Regions from separate parts of the Clostridium subterminale genome, predicted to be linked through region 1. Evidence: riboswitches for the same ligand, from Rfam matches in the RefSeq annotation. Region 1 holds a riboswitch; each other region holds the start of a gene.
What was found. Region 1 has a riboswitch for cobalamin ahead of ABDZ93_RS08585 (DUF4430 domain-containing protein). Riboswitches for the same ligand answer to the same signal wherever they lie in the genome.
Positions count from the first base shown of each region.

Region 1 (3,205 bases):
ACCTTCGGTAGCATAATTAGTATATGGTTGTGTACTATATAAATGATCTGAATTTATTGAACTTAATTTAGATTTTAAATCATTAAGCTTTACTGTTTCATTAATATAAGTCTCTCCATTCATCTGAATCTGAACATTAACAGTTTCATTAGCATTTGCAAAGGCATTTATATTTGCATTTACACTAATAGCTAAGGTCATAACTAAAACTAAAAGAAAACCAAAAAACTTTTTCATTTTTTTACTCATTATAATTCTCCCCAATCTTTTATCCCCTTAACATAACATTTATCTTGCCCTTTTAATTCATTATAGTCATAACCACCCGTAAAACGGGTGGCTTGCACTGTGACTATAAGCATTTTGCGTTCCATCTGCATAGCAGGTGGTTTTCTTAAAACTAATAAAAGTATTTGTTACCTTCATATCATTTTTTATAAATCTTAATTATTTATTAAAATATTTTATCCCCTAATTTTACCAAGTCTCAGATACTGTACCATAATTAAAAGTAATTGTCATACCATCTGTTAATGAGATGTTACTAGCATATGAATTTGATTTTACTCCATTTACATAGAAAGTCCATGCCTCACCAGTCCAAGTATGGGTACCATCTGAATTTTGAATAGTACCATTATCTACAGTTGTCATTCCATCAAAGTAAATAAAGTAGATTCCTGGATTACCAGTATATGGCTTCAAATCCCAATTATAGCTAATAGCAGCTTCTGTATTTGGATAATTAGTATCAAGTAATGGAGTTACCTCTGCTGATCCCTGACTCATATAGTATTGGTTATATGCAAAAATTAAAGCATCAGCTGTAGTTGGTGTCTTTATACCTTCGGTAGCATAATTAGTATAGGGTTGTGTACTATATAGATGATCTGAATTTATTGAACTTAATTTAGATTTTAAATCATTAAGATTTACGGTTTCATTAATATAAGTCTCTCCATTCATCTGAATCTGAACATTAACAGTTTCATTAGCATTTGCAAAGGCATTTATATTTGCATTTACATTAATAGCTAAGGTCATAACTAGAACTAAAAGAAAACCAAAAAACTTTTTCATTTTTTTACTCATTATAATCCTCCCCAATCTTTTATCCCCTTAACACAACATTTATTTTGTCATTCTAATTCATCATAATAAAAGTATTTGCTACCTTCTTATCATTTTTTTATAAATAGTTATGTGATGAATTTTACCAATAATTTTATCCCCCCTTATTTCAGCATGTATTTATCTATAATTTTCATTTCAGTCATTTTTCAAATTTCTAAAAGTTTTTATGCTATATAGTTAAGCTTTTATGCTCATTTTTTTAAAAATGGGCGTAAAAAATAAACATCTGCTATGCCTTCAGATATCCATGCTTATAATTGGTAAAACTTGCACAGTGAAATCTATTGATTTACCTTACTGTTGTGTTCTGACTTAGGTTCATCCTACTTAAAGCGCCTTCCCAGTTTTTATACCAGTGGCATTTTTGCTTTGTTCGTCACCCTTACAGTAGGGATTAACTGTGTCGGAATTGCACCGACTTCCTTAACGAATATTTCTCGTCATAAAATAAATCAATGATTACGATTAAATTTTTATTAGTAGTTTTACATATATTAACTTTATGTAAATTATACTACCATACAATTTGTATTATAGATATATTACCCTAAATTGTCAACTAAATATTTATATGTTATTATTTATATATTCATACATATATTGTTCCAAGCTTGAACTTTGCAATTCTCAATTAAACTTTCATATTAAAATAATATTCAAAAATAATTATATTAGAACCATTATCCATAACTTGATGTAATAATATACAAACAAAATAGAATTATCTGTTTTGTAAGAGTATCTTTATTGTGATTTTCATACTTCCTTAGGGTACAAACAATGTCCGCTCCTCACATCTCCATATGTAAGTTACTCCATCTTCATGAACTCAAGAAAAATTAAAATTGTTCTAATCAAAAAAAGAAAACGCCGCTAAATTATCTTTAGCGACGTTTTTATTTTTTTACAGTGTAATTAAAATCCTACTTTGCAGCTTCTTTAGAAGATGGAAGAATTACTTCAACCTCAGAATGTGGACGTGGGATTACGTGAACTGATACTAATTCTCCAACACGTTGTGCAGCAGCAGCACCAGCATCTGTAGCAGCTTTAACAGCTCCAACATCGCCTCTAACCATAACAGTTACAAGTCCGCCTCCAACATATTCTTTACCTATTAAATATACGTTAGCTGCTTTAACCATAGCGTCAGCTGCCTCAATTGATCCTACTAAACCTTTTGTTTCTATCATTCCTAATGCATCGTATTTCATTTTATAATCCTCCTAAATATCTTTTTTTATTTATATTATAATTTTTAATTATAACCACTTATTATGTTGCTTTTTTACTTTACTATTGTTATTTTTGATTTTGAGTTAATGCCCATTGCATTAGCTTCTTCTATATCAAGATGACATTCAAGTTTTGAAGCATCATTAGCTCTAATAGCTACATTACTATATATTCCGCCTCTTAAATCGTCAAATTTTATAGATACTATATCTCCATCACAAACTCCTAAATTTTTAGCATCTTCAGGTGTCATGTGAATATGTCTTTGTGCAACTACTAAACCTTCTTCAATTTGAACAGATCCTTTAGGTCCTACTAATGTAATTCCAGGTGTTCTGCTTAAATCTCCAGACAGTCTTACATTTGATGCTGCTCCAAGTTTAATGCAATCTCCATTTAATACTTCAACCTGAGTCTTACTTCTTACAGGTCCAAGAATTCTAACTTTTTCAATTGCACCTTTTGGTCCGCAAATTGTTACAAGCTCCTTGCATGCATATTGTCCAGGCTGAGATAACTCTTTAAGCTTTGTAAGATTGTAATCTGTACCAAAAAGAATCTCTAAATCCTTTTGTGATAGATGTACGTGTCTATTAGAAACTCCTACTGGAATCTCAGATGAGTTTCCCTGAGATGCAGTGTTTTTTTCATCGTTTTTCACAGCTTCTAGTAAAAGCTTTAATACTGCTTCACAATTATCCATTAGTTTGCCCCTTTCATAGCGGCAACTATTTGGTTAACTAAGTCTAAAATCTCTTCATTTTTTGTGCTATCAGTATTGCAATTAGTATTGTTAACGCAAGCATTATCTTTATTTAAAGCCGCTGCAGCTGCT
Region 1 covers NZ_BAAACI010000005.1:223,246-226,450, reverse strand. The annotation lists gene ABDZ93_RS08595 (hypothetical protein) at 1-249, opposite strand, end outside; gene ABDZ93_RS08590 (hypothetical protein) at 249-380, opposite strand; gene ABDZ93_RS08585 (DUF4430 domain-containing protein) at 478-1,092, opposite strand; cobalamin riboswitch at 1,413-1,597, opposite strand; gene eutM (ethanolamine utilization microcompartment protein EutM) at 2,058-2,348, opposite strand; gene ABDZ93_RS08575 (phosphate propanoyltransferase) at 2,423-3,073, opposite strand; gene ABDZ93_RS08570 (acetaldehyde dehydrogenase (acetylating)) at 3,073-3,205, opposite strand, start outside.

Region 2 (3,205 bases), on a different contig from region 1:
TAAAGAAGGTAAGGTTAAAGTAAATGGGGAAGTGATAACAGAACCTGCAATAGAAATTAAGGAGAGTACTGATATTATTGAGTATCTTCATAAAGTAGTTGCTTATAGAGAAAAGGTGTATTATATGTTTCATAAACCTGCAGGATGTATTACTGCAAGAAAGGATGCTGATAATAAAACAGTGTTTGACTTTTTTCATGAGGTTAACATGAATGGAGTATTTCATGTTGGTAGATTAGATAAAGATACAGAAGGATTATTGTTGCTTACTAACGATGGAAGTTTTGATCATCAGTTAATGTATCCACAAAAACATGTTGAAAAGACATATTTTTTCTGGGCATTGGGTTCTTTAGATAAAGAAGGTAGAGAGCTGCTAGAAAAGGGAATTTCCATTGGAGAAAATGAAGCATTAACGAAACCAGCAAAAATAGAAGTAGTTAAATGCGGAAATTACAAAGAGCTAGAACTGGAGACTAATATTAGAGAATTTTATAATATGGATTCAAGCCGTTATGATCAGCCAGTTGTCTCTGGATATCTTACAATTTCTGAAGGACGTAAACACCAAGTTAAACGTATGTTAAAAGGAGTAGGCTGTCATGTGGTATATCTAAAGAGAATTTCCATAGGTGGATTAATGTTAGATGAAACACTTAAAAAGGGACAATATAGAATGTTGACAGAAGAGGAAATTCAAAAAGTATTGGGAAAGTTAAATTAAGATTGTTAAAAAACAAGGCAATTATTTCTAGAGGAAGGATTTTATGATATCATGATAGTGCTAACATCTTATGGTGGATAGTAGCAAATAAACAGAATTCAGATCATACAGATTAAGTGGAGGAAGTATTTTAGTCTTGTAGATATTTATCTAAAGACATTTTCATTTTTTATAAATTTACAATATTGAAATAAATTGAAATACAGTATATATTAGAATAGAGTGAAAAATAAATATAATAAATAGAGGTACAAAGTTTTGCACTTTGTTTAAAAGGGAAGCAGGTGAAAATCCTGGACGGTCCCGCCGCTGTAATGGGGAGAAGCTTCATTTAGTGCCACTGACTTATGTTGGGAAGGCTGAAGCAACTATGAACCAAAGTCAGAAGACCTGCCTTTATTAATACATCGTTAGCTCTACGGTAGATAGGGGGTGTCATAATGAGACAATTGTATGTAAAGTATAATTTTCATACAAAATTTTTAGTTTGTTTCTTGTGCCTCTTAACAATTGAGTTAAGAGGCTTTTTTCTTTGGATAGGAAGAATAGTACTCAAGCACTATGGCTAAGTATCAATAAAAATTCAAGTGTTTAATAAATTTTATTAGTACTTTTTTAGAATTTAAAGGAGGATTTTTAATATGAAAAAAAAATTTAAAGAGTTTTTATTGATTAATATAGGAATGATTATGGTAGCTGCGGGAATGTACTTCTTCCTAATGCCTAATAATCTAGCCACAGGTGGTGCAAATGGTTTAGCTATTGTTCTAAATAACTTTATACCTTCTATTCCAGTTGGTGTAATCATGATTATAATTAATATTATTCTTTTTATTGTAGCATTTGTTTTTATAGGAGGAGGCTTTGGAGCTAAGACTATATATGCAAGCTTTGGTATATCTTTTATGGTTCTAACTTTTGAGAAAACAGTAATGATAAAGCAATCGATTACTGGAGATTTATTTTTGGAACTTATTTTTGGAATTCTTATCTCCGGCGCAGGAATGGGAATTGTGTTTAATCAGAATGCTTCTACAGGTGGTACGGATATTATAGCAAAGGTATTAAATAAATTTTTTCACATTGATCTAGGTAAGGGAGTATTATTGTCAGATTTAAGTATTACTTTTATGGCTGCTTTTGCTTTTGGTCCTAAGCTCTCTTTGTATGCAATGTTAGGTGTAATTATAAATGGTTTCGTTATTGATAGGATAATAGAAGGCATTAACATGAGTAAAGAAGTTACCATAATTAGTGAGGAATATATGAAAATCAAAGAATTCATTATTACAGAGCTTGATAGAGGTGTTACTGTTTATCATGGCAAGGGTGGATTTACAGAAGATGATAAAAATATAATTGTTGTAGTAATAGGAAGAAGGGAGTTTATACGACTAAGAAAGTATATTAATGAAATAGATAAAAAGGCCTTTATTACAGTAAATAATATATGTGAAGTATTTGGCTATGGATTTAAAAGTATAAGTTATTAAGTGAGGTGGTGATTAAATGAAGGTTAAGTATAATAGTGAGACATGCTCAAAGCAAGCTTTCAATGTAGAAGAAATAAAGGACAAACTTTATGAAATAAGTGGTATGAAGGTTGAAGCACCACCTATGTTAGAAGTAATGAAAAGTGCTACAAAAATCTTAAATGTTGATACTACTGCATTAATTTTAGGAGAAACTGGAGTTGGAAAAGAGGGTATTGCAAAATATATACATTTTAATAGTTCGAGAAGGAACAAGGCCTTTATCACAATTAATTGTGGAGCTATTCCTGAGAATCTTATAGAATCTGAACTATTTGGATATGAAGCTGGAGCATTTACGGGTGCAAGTAAGGGAGGCAAAATTGGATTATTTCAACTGGCTGATGGAGGAACAATATTTTTAGACGAGGTAGGCGAACTTCCTTTGTTAACTCAGGTAAAGCTATTAAGAGTAATTCAGGAAAAGAAATTTGAAAAGGTTGGAGGTACAAATTCCATATCTGTAGATATAAGAATTATTGCCGCTACTAATAAAGATTTAAAACAACTTATAAAGGCTAAAGAGTTTAGATCAGATTTATATTATCGATTAAGTGTGTTCCCTATAAAAATACCGCCATTGAGAGAAAGAAAAGAAGATGTGCCCTTGTTAATACAGTACTTTATGGATTCTCTAAATAAAAAGTATAATCTTCAGTGTTACCTTAGTGAGGAGGCTATGGAATATTTATATAATTATGAATGGCCAGGAAATGTAAGGGAACTTAAAAATGTAATAGAAAGACAAATTATTATGGCAGAAGATAACGAAATAAAAAAGAATAGTTTACCTGAGGAAATAATAAAAGCTAAGCAGGAGCAAGAGTATATGATTAGTATTAATAATTACTCAATAAAAGGATATAGTCTTAAGGAAATTATAGAAGAAATAGAACTAGAAATAATAAATGATGCCATAAACAGGCATGGTAATATTAAAAATGCATCT
Region 2 covers NZ_BAAACI010000008.1:114,360-117,564, reverse strand. The annotation lists gene ABDZ93_RS17070 (pseudouridine synthase) at 1-724, shown strand, start outside; cobalamin riboswitch at 954-1,136, shown strand; gene ABDZ93_RS17065 (YitT family protein) at 1,366-2,217, shown strand; gene ABDZ93_RS17060 (sigma-54 interaction domain-containing protein) at 2,234-3,205, shown strand, end outside.
Region 2: another riboswitch for cobalamin. It lies ahead of ABDZ93_RS17065 (YitT family protein); the one in region 1 lies ahead of ABDZ93_RS08585 (DUF4430 domain-containing protein).

Region 3 (3,205 bases), on a different contig from region 1:
TATTTTTAACCTCCCATTAATCATACATAATTTTTACTATAGTTTTATATTACCCGGTAAATCTTAAGAAATACCTTTAATAAATATTAAGATTTATTAAAGATTTAGGGAAAATTATTAAATTTAACATAAATTTATAATAAATTACTATATAAAATAGAGAAAGAAAGATATTAGTTATAAAAATAAAAAGGATTGTCTCAAAAGAATTAACTTTGAGACAACCCTTTTTAAAATACTATTTAGGGTTATCTAATTTTTTATTGTACATAAACATGTAAAGTGAAGCCGAAAATATAACTATGTATCCTAAAACACTTATGATATCAGGGGATTGGTTAAATATTACCATACTTATGATAGCTGAAAATATTATATTAGAGTAATCGAAAATTGATATTTCTTTTGCAGGTGCATACTTATAGGCAAGAGTAATTCCAAACTGTCCTATAGTTGCAAAGATACCAGCTAGTATTAAGTAGGTAAATTGAAGCCAAGTCATAGGCGTATAAGAAAATATCATAAATGGTAAAATAGTCACTACGGAAAAACAAGAAAAGTAGAATACTACAGTATAATGTTTTTCACGATTTCCAATGGCACGAACACAGGTATAGGCAGCTCCAGCAAATATGGCAGATGAAAGTCCTATAACATAAGGAATTATATCCACACTAAAAGCTGGTTTAATAATAAGTAGTGATCCAAGAAATCCGACAGTGATAATAGCAATATGCCTTAGTTGCAAATTTTCTTTTAAAAAGATAGCACAGAAAAGTATTACAAAGAAGGGACTTAGCTTATTAAGCATATTAGCATCGGAAAGAATCAAATGGTCAATGGCATAAAAGTTTAATATTACTCCTAATGTACCTAAAGTAGATCTCATAATAAGAAGCTTTTGGCTTTCTTTTTTACCGAAGAATCTTTCTTTGTGATATATAATCATTCCAAGGGCTATGACAAAAGAAACTATGTTTCTAAAAAAAGCTTTCTGCATAGAAGGTAAATCTCCAGATAGCTTTACAAATGCGGACATCATTGCAAAGCCGAAGGCAGATAAAATAATTAATATTATTCCTTTAATTCTATTACTCATAGTACGTCTCCAATCTTAAGTTAATTTTTATAAACTATTTTAAAATACAGTTTATGTATTATAGTAAAGTTATAAATACAATTCAAATGATATTACTTATCAATTATAATTATCCACTATTTCATAAATTTTTCAAGGGAATAGGGATATTTACGAATGTTATGTAAATTTGATTTATATTTTAATTAATAGTTTTATATAATATAAGTGGAATCTATAAAGATTGTTGAATAAGTTATCCTAGTAGTATATAATTTAAAGTAGATGAATAATAGTTTAAGGTACTTTAAGTTTAATAGGGAAAGTGGTTAAAATCCACTGCAGCCCCCGCTACTGTGTACGGATACAAGTCATAATACCACTGGTGATTCACTGGGAAGGGAATGATGAGGATAAGCCGTGAGTCAGGAGACCTGCCTAAAACTTTGTTAGTTGAGACCTTCGGAGGGAAGAGTATATCAAACTATTTTTTAGTTTAATAAATTTAGTTATGTGTATTAACACCCTTATCTTAGAGGATAAGGGTGTTTTTAGTTATAATAAAACTATTTAAAGAATAAATTTTAAAGAATAAATTTAGATGGAGTGATAAGAGTGGAAGAGTTAAAAAAAATATTAAGTAGTATTGAACATGCAGATAAGGAAGTTATGAATAATTCTAAGAATTATATAGATCATTTAAGTAAGCCCATAGGAAGTTTAGGAGCCTTAGAAGATATTGTTGTTAAACTTAGTGGGATTAAAGGTGAGCATATAAAAGAGATAAATAAGAAAAATATAGTTATAATGTGTGCTGATAATGGAATTCAAGAATCAGGGGTTTCATCATGCCCAAGGGAGGTAACGGCTACAGTTACAGAAAACTTTGTGAAGGGTACTACTGGAGTGTGTATATTAAGCAAATACTATAATAGTGATACTACAGTGATAGATATAGGTGTAGATAAGGACTTTACTGATTCTAGAATAATTAACAGAAAGATTAGATATGGTACAAGTAATATGATTAAAGGTCCTGCAATGACTAGGGAAGAAGCTATCAAAGCTATAAAGGTAGGAATTGATGTTGTTAAGGAACTAAAAAATCAAGGATATGATTTAATAGGAACTGGTGAAATGGGGGTAGGTAATACAGCTACTTCTGCAGCTATAATAAGTGTATTCTCAGGAATCGATAGTGATTTAATAGTAGGTAAAGGCTCAGGTCTAACAGATGATGGATTGTCTCATAAAAAGGCTGTGGTAAAAAAATCTATTGAAATAAATAAGCCTAACAAAAATGATGTAATAGATGTGCTTAGTAAGGTAGGTGGATTTGATATAGCTGGACTTTGTGGAGTATTTTTAGGAGGAGCTATATATAAAGTACCAGTGGTAATTGATGGGCTTATATCATCAGCAGCAGCTATTTGTGCAAAGGAATTAAATTCAAAGGCTTCTGATTATATGTTTGCATCTCACCTTTCAGCAGAACCAGGAGCACAATATGCAATGGAAACTTTAGGACTTGAGCCTATGTTTAGCTTGGGAATGAGATTAGGTGAAGGTAGTGGATGTCCAATAGCCTTTGGAATAATAGAGAGTGCTGTTTTTACTATGAATAATATGGATTCCTTTAATGAAGCTGGTATAGATAAAAAAGATTATATAGATATAAGAAATCAATAGAATGTGCACAGGTTGTATATAGATTATTGGGTATACATCTTTTTATAAAGGAGTGTAGTAATTGAAAATATATATAGTTAGACATGGGGAGACAGAAGAAAATATAAAGAAGACTTACTATGGAGAAATAGACTGTGAGCTCACAGCAAAGGGAATTAAACAAGCTGAATTAGTAGGAAGAAAACTGAAGCATATAAACTTTGATAAGGTGTTTTGCAGTGAAAAGAAGAGGGCGAAGGATACACTTAAAAGAATATATGAAGGAGAAGAGTTTATAGTAGATTCTAGATTGAATGAAAGAAACTTTGGAATATTTGAAGGTAAAAGCTATAAACAGCTACAAGATTTATTCAAGCTGGAATATGATGATTGGACAAAAGATTGGAAGCAGTATTCCATAGAGAATGGAGAAAGTTTTGAGGAAGTTTATCACAGGGT
Region 3 covers NZ_BAAACI010000007.1:235,574-238,778, reverse strand. The annotation lists gene ABDZ93_RS14795 (MGDG synthase family glycosyltransferase) at 1-1, opposite strand, end outside; gene ABDZ93_RS14790 (DMT family transporter) at 239-1,099, opposite strand; cobalamin riboswitch at 1,362-1,534, shown strand; gene cobT (nicotinate-nucleotide--dimethylbenzimidazole phosphoribosyltransferase) at 1,694-2,767, shown strand; gene cobC (alpha-ribazole phosphatase) at 2,829-3,205, shown strand, end outside.
Region 3: another riboswitch for cobalamin. It lies ahead of cobT (nicotinate-nucleotide--dimethylbenzimidazole phosphoribosyltransferase); the one in region 1 lies ahead of ABDZ93_RS08585 (DUF4430 domain-containing protein).

Region 4 (3,205 bases), on a different contig from region 1:
AAAAAATTTATAAGAATATAAGTAATATTCCTATGGATTTTCAAATTATAATTCTAACGGGTAATAATAGAAGATTATATAATAAAATTAAAGAGCAGATTAAGTTTAGTAATAAACAAACAAAGCTTATTAAGTTCACCAATGAAGTGCATAGATATATGAACTTAGCAGATGTTTTAATTACTAAACCAGGAGGATTGACAGTATCAGAAGCTTTAGCAGCAAATCTTCCTTTAATTACTTTTGATGCAATACCAGGACAAGAAGAAGCAAATGCAAAGTTTTTATTAGATCATGGAATGTCCATATCTATAGGCAGCGGTGATAATTGTATTGAAGCTATAGAGGCTTTGCTTAAGGATAAAGACAAGTTAAAAGAGATTAAAGAAAATTGTATGACTTTTGATAAATCAAATTCAACCATTGAGTTACTAGAACTTATAAGAAGATTAATTAAAGAGAATGAGGCTGAAAGCAATTCGGAAATTGCTTAGAACTTAAATAATTAAGACCAAGGTTTTTAAAGCCTTGGTCTTTTGCTTTAAATTATAAGTAGTTAGTCTTATTTGTGTAATTTTGTAACGGCATTAATAAATTCATCTAAAAATTTGAATGAGCCATTTTTCATGTGTAAAAATCCCATTATAGATAGTATAACTCCACTTAAAGAACCAACTATCATATCAGTCATAGTATCCATAAGACTATTAAGCTGAGAATCAAACCCAAACAGTTGATCTCCCGCAAATTCCCAAAATTCCCATAGAGCAGCTCCAGAAATCGTAAAGAGTAATATATATATACCTATAAATAATGGTGGTAAGATTTTAAGATTACTTTCACCTATAAGGGGCTTTAAAATAGCTAAAGCTAAAAATCCTAAAAGAACACCTGAAGCAAAATGAAGAAATAAGTCCCACCAAGGTAGTATTGAGTACATATTATACATTCGGCCTAAAAGTAGAGCTAAAAATATAAAGAATTGTAATAGAAAATCAGGTAAATTAGACATTTTAACTTTAAATAAATTTAAAGTTATATCTGGTATAAAAGAAGTGACAAAAATTATTAGAATATTGATAATATAATTGGCGTTATTACCCACTTTTACAATTGAGTAATAAATAAATAGCACTAATAAAATTGCTCTAAATATCCACTTGAAAAATAAAGCAAAAGAAAGTTTTGTATTTTTCATAGGTTTCCCTCCATGTTATTTTTGAAAGTAACTAAAATAAGAATAAATATATTTCATATATAATATTTCAAAAACATAACAAAAATATAAGCTAATTTAACATTATAACATATGAAATTAATATAATTAAATTAGTTGTATTATTTTTCTATAAGAATAAGTTTTTCTGCTCTAGAAAGTTTTTTTATTTCACATTCTCTTTTTAAAGCTGAAGATTTGTCAGGTAAATTTTCATAGTATACAATTTCTACAGGTAATCTGCATCTGGTGTATTTAGCGCCCTTACCGCTATTATGGCATTTAAGCCTTCTACCTAAATTAGTTGTCCACCCTGTATATAAAGTATTGTCGCTACATCTTAATATATAAACAAAAACCATATCTATACCTCAAAAATATATTAAAAATTAGAATAATTATCACTAATACATAATACTATTTAAATAGTATAACATTATTTTATCATGAATATATTATACTATTTTATAAATACTGGTGTATTGATATTGAATTAAATTAAATCATAAGGTATAATTAAAGTGAATTAAAAAGAAACAGCAAATAATATGTTGATTTAAATTGAATAAAGTATAGTTTTAGGTACATTATGTTTAATAGGGAAAGTGGTTAAATTCCACTACAGCCCCCGCTACTGTGTACGGAGACGAAATCTCATAGAAAAACCACTGGAGTGTATTTCTGGGAAGGTGAGATGGAGGATGATACGTGAGTCAGGAGACCTGCCTAAAGCATAGATATGACACTTCGGAGGGAAGGGAGTTAATAGTTTAGTTTGTACTTATATTACAAATTATAATTATGTTGTGTAGTTAAATTGAATTTTAACCTCTACCTTTTGGGTAGGGGTTTTATTTTGCACTAATTTATTAAATTTGGAGGAACTAGGATGAAAAAGGCTATATTAGTAGTAAGTTTTGGAACTACCTATAAGGATACATTAAAATTAACTATAGAAAAGATTGAAGATGAAATAAGAGAAAGATTTAAAGAGTATCATGTTATGAGAGCTTTTACAGCGCATATGATAATAAGAAAGATAAAAAATAGAGATGGAATAATTATACCTACTCCTGAGGAAGCTTTAGAACAACTGTATAAAGAGGGATATGAGGAAGTTATAGTTCAACCACTTCATATAATACCAGGAGAAGAGTTCCAATATGTTAGATTAGTAGTTGATAAGTTTAAAGCAAGTAATAAATTTAAGTCTATAAAAGTAGGTAGGCCAGCACTTCACTTCCAAGGAGGAGAAGAAACTCCTAATGATTATGAGGTATTTATAGATGCTATAAAAGAAATTATACAAAAGGATAAGACCATGGTATTTATGGGACATGGAAGTAATCATCCAGCTAACTCGGCCTTTGTAGCCCTTCAAAGTGTATTTACTTATTTAAATTATGACAATGTATATGTTGGAACTGTAGAAGGATATCCTACCGTAGATATGATAGTGGAGATTCTTAAAAGAAAAGGTATTGATCATGTTAAGTTAGCACCACTTATGTTAGTAGCTGGAGATCATGCCACTAATGATATGGCCTCTGATGAAGAAGATTCATGGAAAACTATATTAGAAGAAGCTGGAATTAAAGTAGACATATATCTTCATGGTTTAGGTGAGATTGAAAAGTTCAGACATATATATGTAAATCATGTACAGGACGTAATAGATAATAAATATCTTCATTTAGGAGATACAAAGAAAACACCGTAAAGGAGTTAATTATGAATAGTATAATAGTTTCTTCAAATAGTAGTGGCGGAGGAAAGACCACTGTTACATTAGCACTTATGAAAACCCTTATAAATAGAGGATATAAGGTTCAAGGATATAAAGTTGGACCAGATTACATAGATCCAGCCTTCCATAGAGAAATAACTGGAGTAGCTACAAGAAACTTAGATTTATTTCTAATGGGAGAAACAGGGGTTAAAGAGAGCTATTTAAGAGGTCGAGGTGATGTAGGAATTATTGAAGGAGTT
Region 4 covers NZ_BAAACI010000002.1:171,330-174,534, reverse strand. The annotation lists gene ABDZ93_RS06690 (MGDG synthase family glycosyltransferase) at 1-494, shown strand, start outside; gene ABDZ93_RS06685 (DUF2238 domain-containing protein) at 563-1,198, opposite strand; gene ABDZ93_RS06680 (GIY-YIG nuclease family protein) at 1,339-1,578, opposite strand; cobalamin riboswitch at 1,780-1,960, shown strand; gene ABDZ93_RS06675 (sirohydrochlorin cobaltochelatase) at 2,106-2,936, shown strand; gene ABDZ93_RS06670 (cobyrinic acid a,c-diamide synthase CobB) at 2,948-3,205, shown strand, end outside.
Region 4: another riboswitch for cobalamin. It lies ahead of ABDZ93_RS06675 (sirohydrochlorin cobaltochelatase); the one in region 1 lies ahead of ABDZ93_RS08585 (DUF4430 domain-containing protein).